4 regions of the Enterobacter sp. JH25 genome follow, and region 2 is predicted to be linked to each of the others. Evidence: predicted binding sites of a transcription regulator. Region 2 holds the regulator's gene; each other region holds the start of a gene.
What was found. The regulator CRP, encoded in region 2, controls carbon source genes, mostly activating them, when cyclic AMP is high. The targets are predictions, from matches to a motif close to ATGTGANNNNNNTCACAT.
Positions count from the first base shown of each region.

Region 1: ldtB (L,D-transpeptidase) is a predicted target of CRP. The motif match lies at 1,892-1,909, and genes of this name have one in related genera.
Region 3: focA (formate transporter FocA) is a predicted target of CRP. The motif match lies at 1,112-1,129, and genes of this name have one in related genera.
Region 4: uxuA (mannonate dehydratase) is a predicted target of CRP. The motif match lies at 1,091-1,108, and genes of this name have one in related genera.

Region 1 is NZ_CP091319.1:1,424,578-1,427,779, reverse strand. Features, by position in the region: gene L2Y28_RS06775 (TIM-barrel domain-containing protein) at 1-98, shown strand, start outside; gene L2Y28_RS06770 (ABC-F family ATPase) at 191-1,786, opposite strand; gene ldtB (L,D-transpeptidase) at 2,009-2,929, shown strand; gene L2Y28_RS06760 (GntR family transcriptional regulator) at 2,971-3,202, opposite strand, start outside.
Region 2 is NZ_CP091319.1:4,265,874-4,269,075, reverse strand. Features, by position in the region: gene L2Y28_RS20630 (YccS/YhfK family putative transporter) at 1-896, opposite strand, end outside; gene crp (cAMP-activated global transcriptional regulator CRP) at 954-1,586, opposite strand; gene L2Y28_RS20620 (OsmC family protein) at 1,897-2,301, shown strand; gene L2Y28_RS20615 (phosphoribulokinase) at 2,387-3,202, opposite strand, start outside.
Region 3 is NZ_CP091319.1:1,548,427-1,551,628, reverse strand. Features, by position in the region: gene ycaO (30S ribosomal protein S12 methylthiotransferase accessory factor YcaO) at 1-783, shown strand, start outside; gene focA (formate transporter FocA) at 1,188-2,045, shown strand; gene pflB (formate C-acetyltransferase) at 2,097-3,202, shown strand, end outside.
Region 4 is NZ_CP091319.1:3,039,324-3,042,525, reverse strand. Features, by position in the region: gene L2Y28_RS14570 (mannitol dehydrogenase family protein) at 1-999, opposite strand, end outside; gene uxuA (mannonate dehydratase) at 1,205-2,395, shown strand; gene yeiP (elongation factor P-like protein YeiP) at 2,512-3,084, opposite strand.

The DNA.
Region 1 (3,202 bases), 1.9 Mb from region 2:
ATCGTCCGGCATGGAAGGCACTGAAGGTGTCGTTACCGACGGGGGAAAAACGTACGCTGCGGGTGAACGGGGTTGAAGGAGGCGAGTGGGTGGTTTAGTGCGGCCTGATGCCCTCACCCTAACCCTCTCCCACAGGGAGAGGGGATAGAACGTAGGCCGGGTAAGGCGAAGCCGCCACCCGGCTATTTTTTTAACTCTCGATACCTTTACTGCGCAGGTAATCTTCGTAGTTACCGGTGAAGTCCACCACGCGCTCTGGCGTGATTTCGATCACGCGGGTCGCCAGGGAGCTGACGAACTCACGGTCGTGAGAGACGAAGATCAGGGTGCCCTGATACATTTCCAGCGCCATGTTCAGGGATTCGATCGATTCCATATCCAGGTGGTTGGTTGGTTCGTCCATCACCAGGATATTCGGTTTTTCCATCATCAGCTTGCCGAACAGCATACGGCCCTTTTCACCACCGGAGAGCACTTTGGCGGGCTTTTTGATGTCGTCCTGGCTGAACAGCAGACGCCCCAGAATGCTGCGTACCGCCTGCTCGTCGTCGCCTTCCTGCTTCCACTGGCTCATCCAGTCGAAGACGGTCAGATCGTTTTCGAACTCATATTCATGGTCCTGCGCGTAGTAACCAATCTGCGCGTTTTCAGACCATTTCACGGTACCGTTATCCGGTTGCATTTCGCCCACCAGAGTTTTCAGCATAGTGGATTTACCCACGCCGTTGGCACCCAGGATAGCAATCTTCTCGCCCACTTCCAGCAGCAGGTTGAAGTTTTTGAACAGCGGGCCTTCATCGAAGCCTTTGGTGAGGGCTTCCACTTCCAGCGCGTTACGGAACAGCTTCTTGTCCTGCTCGAAGCGAATGAACGGGTTCTGACGGCTGGAGGCTTTTACCTCTTCCAGCTTGATTTTGTCGATCTGACGGGCACGCGACGTTGCCTGGCGCGATTTAGAGGCGTTAGCGCTGAAGCGGCTCACGAAGGATTGCAGGTCCGCAATCTGCGCTTTCTTCTTGGCGTTGTCGGCAAGCAGACGTTCACGCGCCTGGGTTGCCGCCGTCATGTACTCATCGTAGTTGCCCGGATAAACGCGCAGCTCGCCGTAATCCAGATCCGCCATGTGGGTACACACCATGTTCAGGAAGTGACGGTCGTGCGAGATGATGATCATGGTGCTGTCGCGATCGTTCAGGGTCTGCTCCAGCCAGCGGATGGTGTCGATGTCCAGGTTGTTGGTCGGTTCGTCGAGCAGCAGGATGTCCGGGTTAGAGAACAGCGCCTGCGCCAGCAGCACACGCAGCTTCCAGCCTGGCGCAACTTCGCTCATCGGACCATAGTGCTGTTCAACAGGAATGCCGACGCCCAGCAGCAGTTCGCCCGCACGCGCTTCCGCAGAGTAGCCGTCCATTTCGCCATATTGCGTTTCCAGGTCGGCCACTTTGTAACCGTCTTCTTCGCTCATCTCAGCGAGACCGTAGATACGATCGCGCTCCTGCTTCACTTCCCACAGCTCCGCATGCCCCATGATCACGGTGTCGAGCACGGTGAACTCTTCGAAGGCGAACTGATCCTGACGCAGCTTACCGATACGCTCGTTCGGGTCGAGCGACACGTTGCCCAGCGTCGGCTCCAGGTCACCGCCGAGGATCTTCATAAAGGTGGATTTTCCGCTACCGTTGGCACCAATCAGGCCGTAACGGTTGCCGCCGCCAAATTTGACGGAAATATTTTCGAACAGCGGCTTACTGCCAAACTGCATAGTGACGTTGCTGGTAACTAACACGGAGAGATTCCTGCGAAAAGTGTGATAAACGCGGCATTATGCCACAATTCCGAATTGAGATCCTGTGTTGCGGTAATCCACTAAACTTTAACAAAATCGAAAAAAATGTGATTTCGTACACATCTGAATTCCCAGTTAACGGGAATGCACATATAATGCGCTCCCATTACAGATTCAGACTTCTCAACTCATCGCCAGAATGGCTTAGATACCTCGCATAACATGAACATGAAATTAACAACGCTTTTTGCGGCGGCGTTAGCCGTAGTAGGTTTTTGTAAGACCGCGTCTGCGGTGACGTATCCCCTGCCGACAGACGGAAGCCGTCTGGTGGGTGAAAACCAGGTGGTGACAGTTCCGGAAGGTAACACTCAGCCGCTGGAATACTTCGCGGCGCAGTATCAGCTCGGCCTGTCTAACATGCTGGAAGCGAACCCGGGCGTTGACCCGTATCTGCCGAAAGCGGGTACCGTACTCAACATTCCACAGCAGCTGATCCTGCCGGATACCGTGCACGAAGGTATCGTGATTAACAGCGCCGAAATGCGTCTGTATTACTACCCGAAAGGCACCAACACCGTGATCGTTCTGCCTATCGGTATCGGTCAGCTGGGTAAAGACACCCCGCTGAACTGGACCACCAAAGTGGAGCGTAAGAAAGCGGGCCCAACCTGGACGCCGACCGCCAAAATGCACGCTGAGTACATTGCTGCCGGTGAACCGCTACCGGCGGTTGTGCCTGCTGGCCCGGATAACCCGATGGGTCTGTACGCGCTGTACATTGGCCGTCTGTATGCCATCCACGGTACTAACGCCAACTTCGGTATCGGCCTGCGCGTAAGCCACGGCTGCGTACGTCTGCGTAATGAAGACATCAAATTCCTGTTCGATAACGTGCCGGTCGGTACGCGCGTGCAGTTCATTAACGAACCGGTGAAAGCGACGTCAGAGCCGGACGGCAGCCGTTACATTGAAGTGCATAACCCGCTGTCCACCAGCGAAGATCAGATCAACAACAACGAAATCGTACCGATTAAGCTGACCAGCGCGGTGCAGTCCGTTACCTCTCAGGCGGATGTTGACACGACCATCGTTGATCAGGCGATTCAGAACCGTTCCGGTATGCCGGTGCGTTTGAACTAATCGCGAGCACGAACAAAGCGGGCCTCAAGGCCCGCTTTTTTTTATCCGTTATTCACAATTACGATGCCGCCATGGTCATAGCGATAGTGACAATGGGCGTACTCCAGCGGCGTACCATCTTCCAGATAGATCACCTGCTCGACCTCCAGCACCGGGTCGGTTGGCTCACAGACCAGATGCTGCATATCCAGCGCACTGGGCTTCAGCGCCCGCACCACACGATACGATCCCATGATCTTCAGCCCCAGCGTCTCCTGCACATACCGGAATACC
Region 2 (3,202 bases):
CCGAGCTGTTTGTCCATGTTAAAGCGCGTCGGATAGCGGTGATAGAGGATATCGTCAGCCAGCACCCGCAGGCGCGCCGCGACGGTCTGCGCGTTCCAGCGGATCACCGCTTCCGCATGGCTGCGCTCCACCAGCTTTTGCACCTCTTCCGGATTATGAAGGCTGACGGAAATATGCTCCTGCAAATCCAGCCCGACCTGGAAGGTACGCAGCAGCCGCTTATATTCATGATTTTTGTTGGCGGCAAGCATGTGCAACTGCTGATAGCACTGGCTGATCAGATCCACCACTTTTTGCTGGCGTGCCAGCAGCGGCGGCAGGGATTTTTCCGGGTCGGTATGTTGCGTGAGCAGGGTGTATTTTGCTTCGCAGTATTCAGCAAGCTGCACGTAGAGCAGGCTCAGGGATTCGCGAAGCGGCTGTTCCCGCCACAACCAGAACCAGAACCAGTTAAACAGCCCGTACCACAGCGTGCCGAGGGCGTAGATCAGCAATGGCTCCCACACCGGCATATTGCCCGCAAGGCTTAAGGTGAAGATGGCGGCAATCAGCGACGCGGGAAGCAGGCGGGCGTGCAGCGAGCTGATTTCAGCGGTTACGCCAAGCGTCATCGCCAGCACGGTCAGGATCAGCGGCAGAGGAATGTCGCGGGCCAGTAAGAGTTGCACGGCAAGGCTACAGCCGGCAAACAGGCAGCCGCCAATAATCAGGCGTTTGAAAAAGCGTTTATGCGGGGTGTCCAGACCGGCAATGTTGCAGCAGGCGGGCACGAGGGAAAACAGCAGGCCTTGCTGAAGATGTCCGAGGATCAGGCCCACGGCCACGGGAAGACACAACACCAGCGTTTGTCGCAGTGCGTAGTTAACTTCCGGGTGATAGATCAGCCTGCGCCACATAAGGAGTAGAGACAAAAACGGCGTGCCACCCTGCGGCGGCACGCCGTTTTACCGGAATTAACGGGTCCCGTAAACCACGATGGTTTTACCGTGGGCGGAGATCAGGTTCTGGTCTTCCAGCATCTTCAGGATACGGCCCACTGTTTCACGGGAGCAGCCGACGATCTGACCGATTTCCTGGCGGGTAATTTTAATTTGCATACCGTCAGGGTGGGTCATGGCGTCTGGCTGTTTCGCCAGGTTCAACAGAGTCTGCGCGATACGACCGGTCACGTCCAGGAAGGCGAGGTTACCCACCTTCTCAGAGGTCACTTGCAGACGGCGTGCCATCTGGGAAGAAAGACGCATCAGGATGTCAGGGTTGACCTGAATCAGCTGACGGAATTTCTTGTAAGAAATTTCAGCCACTTCACATGCTGTTTTTGCACGAACCCAGGCGCTACGTTCCTGGCCTTCTTCAAACAGGCCCAGTTCACCGATAAAATCGCCCTGGTTCAGATAAGAAAGGATCATCTCTTTCCCTTCTTCATCTTTGATCAGCACGGCCACCGAGCCTTTAACGATGTAATACAACGTTTCCGCTTTTTCACCCTGGTGAATCAGCGTGCTCTTTGATGGGTACTTATGAATGTGGCAATGAGACAAGAACCATTCGAGAGTCGGGTCTGTTTGCGGTTTGCCAAGCACCATGCGCTGTTATCCTCTGTTATAAGCTGTCACCAGAGTCATAAGATGCATCCGGACTCTGGGGTTGCAATCGAATTCTTACCCATACCTGGGAAGTCGGCTGTCGTAACGTTTCGCAGCCAGTAAAGTTTGATGTCCTCTGCATACATGTGTAACGTCAATGTATTACTGTAGCATCCAGAGTGTTTTAGCATAGCTTTCGCCGCGTGTCTCCTGGTGTCTCGCTTCAGCATGACGCAGGTCGCCTTCCGTTGCGAGAAATGTAACGTACACGTAATCTGTCATAAAAAATGCAACGTTGGAGTGAGTGAATATGCAAGCGCGTGTGAAATGGGTTGAAGGGTTAACGTTCCTGGGCGAGTCTGCTTCCGGGCACCAGGTTTTGATGGATGGGAACTCCGGCGATAAAGCTCCAAGCCCGATGGAAATGGTGCTGATGGCGGCAGGTGGATGCAGTGCGATCGACGTGGTGTCGATCCTGCAAAAAGGCCGTCATGACGTGACCGATTGTGAAGTGAAGCTGACGTCAGAACGTCGCGAAGAGGCGCCACGTCTGTTCACGCATATTAATCTGCACTTTATCGTCACCGGCAAAGAACTGAAGGATGCGGCGGTCTCGCGTGCGGTTGACCTGTCAGCGGAGAAATACTGCTCTGTGGCGCTAATGCTGGAGAAAGCGGTAAACATCACCCATTCGTATGAAGTGATCGAGGCTTAATTTTTGGCGGGTGGCGCTTCGCTTACCCGCCCTACAAAAGCACGCCCGTAGGCCCGGTAAGCGCAGCGCCACCGGGCAAAACAACTCACGCGATTTGCTTTCCTTCCATCAGCCGCTGCACCAGCGGTGTCATGATCAGCTCCATTGCCAGCCCCATTTTTCCCCCGGGCACCACTAACGTATTCATGTGCGAAATAAACGAACCCTGTAGCATCGCCAGCAGCCAGGGGTAATCAATGCCTTCCAGGTTGCGGAAGTGGATCACCACAAAGCTCTCGTCCAGGGAAGGGATGCTTTTTGCCGCGAACGGGTTGGAGGTGTCCACGGTGGGGACGCGCTGGAAGTTAATGTGGGTTCGGGAGAACTGCGGCGTCAGGAAGTTGATGTAATCTTCCATGGAGCGCACCACCGAGTCCATGACCGCCTCTCGCGAATGGCCGCGCTCGCTCATGTCACGCGTCAGCTTCTGGATCCACTCAAGGTTAACAATCGGCACCACCCCCACCAGCAAATCCACGTGGCGCGCCACGTCGTGCTGAGGCGTCACCACGCCGCCGTGCAATCCTTCGTAAAACAGCACGTCAGTCGGTTCCGGCAGCGGCTGCCAGGGCGTGAACGTGCCGGGGACCTGGTTCCAGGGCACGGCTTCATCGTAGGTGTGGAGATACTTGCGGGACTGCCCGGTACCGCTTTGCCCGTATTCACGGAAGGTTTGCTCCAGCAGGCCGAAGTCATTCGCCTCCGGGCCAAAATAGCTGATGTGTTTACCCAGATCGCGCGCCTTGCGGATGGCCATATCCATCTCCGGGCGCGTGTAGCGGTGAAAGCTGTCGCCCTCTACCTCTGCCGCCCGTAAGTTAAGCTGGGCGAAAATCTTGCGGAAGGCGAGGCTGGTGGTAGT
Region 3 (3,202 bases), 2.0 Mb from region 2:
AGCGGTTTGATCTCCTGGGATATGTTCAAACAGGACGCGGACTATCCGTTCGTGGACTGGAGCTTTGCCGGTACGACGGAAGAAGAGTTCGCCACCCTGATGGCGATCTTCAACGCGGAAGATCAGGAAGTCTATATTGCCGACTATGAACACCTCGGCGTTTATGCGTGCCGTATTATTGTGCCGGGTATGTCGGACATCTATCCGGCAGAAGATCTGTGGCTGGCGAACAACAGCATGGGCGCGCATCTGCGTGAAACCCTGCTGGCCCTGCCGGGCAGCGAGTGGGATAAAGAAGATTATCTGAACCTGATCGCCCAACTGGACGAAGAAGGACACGATGATTTCACCCGCGTACGCGAACTGCTGGGTCTGGCAACCGGAAAAGATAACGGCTGGTACACGCTGCGCATCGGCGAGCTAAAAGCGATGCTGGCGCTGGCGGGCGGCGATCTGGATCAGGCTTTGGCCTGGACCGAGTGGACGATGGAGTTTAACCAGTCCGTCTTCTCCGCCGAGCGCACTAACTATTACCGTTGCCTGCAAACGCTGCTCCTGCTTTCTCAGGAAGACGACCGCGAGCCATTGCAGTATCTGAACGCCTTCGTCCGCATGTACGGTGCAGATGCCGTTGAAGCTGCCAGCGCGGCGCTGAGCGGTGAAGAACCGTTCTATGGCCTGCAAGCGGTTGACAGCGATCTGAAAGCCTTCCCGGCGCATCAGTCACTGCTGAATGCGTATGAAAAATTGCAGAAGGCTAAAGCCGCTTACTGGTCAAAATAAGCGCATATAACATTAATGGCTGTAGGCGTATTCAATCGCCTGAGCTATATTACGGGGCAATTTCATTGCCCCTTTTTTTTATTTTTCCGCAATGACGTTTAATTGTAATAATTAAGTTAACCACGGGTAAATATAAAAACGCTTACCTGGCTTTACTGTTACTAATTCTAATAAATACTCCATTTTAATTAACTGTTCCACGGGAGGCTGAAGGAAAAAATTCAACTCTTTTCATAACTTTTAAAATTTATTTTTATACGGATAATCAAATACTTACTCCGCTTTTGCTGTAAAACCACACACACTGCGGGCCTATAGGCCAGGCGAGATATGATCTATATCAATTTCTCTTCTATAATGCTTTGTTAGTATCTCGTCGCCGACTTAATAAAGAGAGAGTTAGTGTGAAAGCTGACAACCCTTTTGATCTATTACTCCCCGCTGCGATGGCGAAAGTTGCCGAAGAAGCGGGTGTCTACAAAGCAACGAAACATCCGATGACGACGTTCTTTCTGGCCATTACGGCTGGGGTGTTCATCTCCATCGCTTTCGTCTTCTATATCACAGCCACCACCGGCACTGCCGGGATGCCTTTCGGCATAGCGAAACTGATTGGTGGTATTTGCTTCTCACTGGGCCTGATCCTCTGCGTCATCTGCGGCGCCGACCTCTTCACCTCAACGGTGCTGATTGTTGTGGCAAAAGCCAGCGGAAGAATTACCTGGGGTCAACTGGGGCGCAACTGGCTCAACGTCTACGTTGGCAACCTGATTGGCTGTCTGCTCTTTGTTCTGTTGATGTGGCTTTCTGGCGAGTACATGACCGCCAACGGCGGCTGGGGGCTTAACGTCCTGCAAACCGCCGACCACAAAATGCACCATACATTTATCGAAGCCGTTGCTCTCGGCATCCTTGCAAACCTGATGGTCTGCCTGGCGGTCTGGATGAGCTACTCTGGTCGTAGCCTGATGGATAAAGCCATGATTATGGTTCTGCCGGTTGCGATGTTTGTTGCCAGCGGCTTTGAGCACAGTATTGCGAATATGTTCATGATCCCGATGGGGATTGTTATCCGCAACTTTGCAAGCCCGGAGTTCTGGACTGCTGTTGGTTCAACCCCGGAAAGTTTTTCACACCTGACTATTATGAATTTCATTACTGATAACCTGATCCCCGTCACTATCGGGAACATTATCGGTGGGGGTCTGTTAGTTGGGTTGACATACTGGGTCATTTACCTGCGTGGCGGCGATCATCATTAATGGTTGTCTCAGGCAGTAAATAAAAAATCCACTTAAGAAGGTAGGTGTTACATGTCCGAGCTTAATGAAAAGTTAGCCACAGCCTGGGAAGGTTTTACGAAAGGTGACTGGCAGAATGAAGTCAACGTCCGTGACTTCATTCAGAAAAACTATACCCCGTATGAAGGTGACGAATCCTTCCTGGCTGGTGCGACTGATGCAACCACCAAGCTGTGGGACAGCGTAATGGAAGGCGTTAAACTGGAAAACCGCACTCACGCGCCAGTTGATTTTGACACCTCCGTTGCTTCTACCATCACTTCTCACGATGCTGGCTACATCAACAAAGCCCTTGAGAAAATCGTTGGTCTCCAGACTGAAGCACCACTGAAACGCGCAATCATCCCGTTCGGTGGCATTAAAATGGTTGAAGGTTCCTGCAAAGCGTATAACCGCGAGCTGGACCCAATGCTGAAAAAAATCTTCACCGAATACCGTAAAACCCATAACCAGGGTGTATTCGATGTTTACACCAAAGACATTCTGAACTGCCGTAAATCTGGCGTTCTGACCGGTCTGCCAGATGCCTATGGCCGTGGCCGTATCATCGGTGACTACCGTCGCGTTGCGCTGTACGGTATCGACTTCCTGATGAAAGACAAATACGCGCAGTTCGTCTCTCTCCAGTCTGACCTGGAAAACGGCGTAAACCTGGAAGCGACTATCCGTCTGCGTGAAGAGATTGCTGAACAGCACCGTGCGCTGGGTCAGATCAAAGAGATGGCGGCTAAATACGGCTGTGATATCTCTGGTCCTGCAACCAACGCTCAGGAAGCTATCCAGTGGACCTACTTCGGCTACCTGGCCGCGGTTAAGTCTCAGAACGGTGCAGCAATGTCCTTCGGCCGCGTATCCACCTTCCTGGATGCGTATATCGAACGCGATATCAAAGCAGGCAAAATCACCGAGCAAGACGCTCAGGAAATGATTGACCACCTGGTCATGAAACTGCGTATGGTTCGTTTCCTGCGTACTCCAGAATATGATGAGCTGTTCTCTGGTGACCCAATCTGGGCAACCGAATCTATCGGCGGTATGGGCGTAGATGGCCGTACTCTGGTAACCAAAAACAGCTTCCGCTTCCTGAACACCCTGTACACCATGGGTCCTTCTCCGGA
Region 4 (3,202 bases), 1.2 Mb from region 2:
ATTCAGCATCAGCCTGCGGGCAGCCTCGCGGAAGCTGTCGTCCTGCATACATTCATTTATGTGCGCGTAGCCGGCAAGGTAGCCCAGATACGCCAGGAAGGAGTGGCTGCCGTTCAGCATCCGCAGCTTCATCTGCTCCCAGGGCAGGACATCCTCAACCATCTGTACGCCTGCAACCTCCCATTCCGGACGCCCGGCGACAAAGTTATCTTCCACTACCCACTGAATGAACGGTTCACAGCTGATGGCGCAGGGATCTTCAACGCCAAGTTCCTGGGTGATTTCCGCGAGTGAGGCGTCAGTGGCGGCGGGCACGATTCGGTCGACCATGGTGCCAGGGAAGCTCACGTGCGCCTCGATCCATCCGGCCAGCTCTGCGGAACGCTTTCCGGCCATGCCGAGAACGGCATTTTTCACCACGTGGCCGTTATCGGGAATGTTGTCGCAGGAGAGCACGGTAAACGCTGGCAGGCTGCGCTCGCGGCGGCGATGAAGCGCTTCGACCAGAATACCCGGCGCGGAATGCGGCTCAGACGGATGCTCAAGATCGTGCAGAATGCGGCTGTTGTGCATATCCAGTTTCCCCGTCGCCGGATCGATGCAGTAGCCTTTTTCGGTAATGGTGAGGGAGACAATGGCCACCTGCGGTTCGCAGAACTTCTCAATAATGGCTGCCAGCGAGTCGAGTTTTGCGTTCAGGCACTCTTTTACCGCACCGATAATAATGGGCTGATTGCCTTCGGCACCTTTCTCCAGCACGGTAAACAGATGATCCTGCGCGCGGAGCTGGCGCATGAGAACATCGCCGCTAAAGAGGCTAATCTCACAAATACCCCAGTCGCCTCCTTTGGCGTTCAGCACCCGGTTTGTTAACAACGCCTGATGCGCCCGGTGGAACGCGCCAAAGCCGAAATGGACGATGCGGGAGCGTAACTGCTCGCGATCGTAGCGGGGCTGCTGGACATGAGCAGGAAGCGCGGTGGAGGCAATAGTCTTCATGTAGTACACACCTGATTAACCATTAATTAACAATGCCAGTGTAAAGTTATATGACAACAAATTAAATTGGTAAGCCGTAAATATCCCGGTTATGTGAGTTTGATCAATCAATGTCGCGCGCTGTGTTGACCACTTCGATTAAACATGTATGGTAGTCGTCATTGAGGTAATCCATATTGGTATAACAACTTGAGAGGGTGGGGCAATGGAACAAACCTGGCGTTGGTACGGGCCGAACGATCCGGTTTCTCTTGATGATGTGCGTCAGGCTGGCGCAACGGGTGTGGTCACGGCGCTGCATCATATTCCGAACGGTCAGGTGTGGCCGGTGGAGGAAATCCAAAAGCGTCAGGCACAGCTGGCAGAGAAGGGTCTAACCTGGTCTGTCGTGGAAAGTATTCCGGTTCACGAAGATATCAAAACCCACTCCGGTGAGTGTGAAACCTGGATTGCGAATTATCAGCAGAGCATTCGTAACCTGGCGGCCTGCGGTATTGATACCGTCTGCTATAACTTTATGCCAATTCTGGACTGGACGCGTACCGACCTGGAATATGAAATGGCCGATGGTTCGAAGGCGCTGCGTTTCGATCAAATCGCTTTTGCGGCTTTCGAGCTGCACATTCTGAAGCGTCCGGGGGCGGAAGCAGACTACACCGCCGAAGAGCAGCAGCAGGCGCTGGCGTGGTTCAATGCCGCCAGTGAAGCGGACATTGAGAAGCTGGTTCGCAATATTATCGCGGGCCTGCCGGGGGCGGAAGAGGGCTATACCCTCGATCAGTTCCGCGCGCGCCTGGCGGAATATGGCGATATCGATAAAAACCAGCTGCGTGAAAACATGGCGCACTTCCTGCGCGCTATTGTGCCGGTGGCAGAAGAAGCGGGCGTGCGGCTGGCGGTCCATCCGGACGATCCTCCGCGCCCAATCCTCGGCCTGCCGCGTATCGTGTCGACCATTGAGGATATGCAGTGGCTAAAAGAGACGGTAGACAGCATCTACAACGGCTTTACCATGTGTACGGGCTCTTACGGCGTGCGTGCGGATAACGATCTGGTGCGGATGATCGAAACCTTTGGGGATCGCATTCATTTCACTCACCTGCGTGCAACCTGCCGTGAAGAGAATCCAAAAACCTTCCATGAAGCAGCCCACCTTGGCGGCGACGTGAACATGGTTGCGGTGGTGGATGCCATTCTCTCTGAAGAAGTACGTCGTAAGCAGGCGGGGGATGTACGTCCTATCCCGTTCCGTCCGGATCACGGGCATCAGATGCTGGACGATCTGCGCAAGAAAACGAATCCAGGGTATTCGGCGATTGGCCGTCTGAAAGGGATGGCGGAAGTGCGCGGTATCGAGCTGGCGCTGAAAATGACGAAGTATCCAGAGCTTCTGTAAGCCTGATTGCCCGGTGGCGCTACGCTTACCGGGCCTACGAAAAACCGGCTCTGAGGCCGGTTTTTGTGTTTTTGTAGGCCGGGTAAGGCGCAGCTGCCACCCGGCAAACGCCACAATCAGTCAGCGCGACCCATATAGCGTTTTTCTTCGATATGGATACGGATTTTCTCGCCCGCTGACAGGTATTCTGGCACCTGTACGACCAGACCGGTAGTCAGGGTAGCCGGTTTGTTACGCGCGCTTGCAGACGCGCCTTTGATGCCCGGTGCCGTTTCAACGATTTCCAGATCAACGGTCTGCGGCAGCTCCAGCGCCAGCAGCACGCCATCCCAGGTCAGCACCTGCATGTCCGGCATTCCACCTTCAGGAATAAACAGCAGCTCTTCTTCGATCTGATCTTTGGTGAAGATATACGGGGTGTAATCTTCTTTATCCATGAACACGTATTCGTTGCCGTCAATGTAGGAGAAATCAACGTAGCGACGGGTCAGGGTCACGGTATCCACGATATCGTCGCCTTTAAAACGTTCTTCCACTTTCAGGCCGGTACGGACATCGGAGAAACGCATTTTATACAGCGTTGCTGCGCCACGGGCGCTGGGTGCCTGAATGTCGATATCTTTCACAATCAGCAGTTTGCCGTTGTAATTCAGTACCATACCTTTCTTGATTTCGTTCGCTCTTGGCATTGCAGTAATCCTGTTTACGGGAGGTAAAAAATATCGCGCCAAATTACTCGCGCGCGGCCTTTCAGGCAAGCGGAATTCGTGGGTTTTGCTATCAATACATAAAAGGTGTTACTGTGCG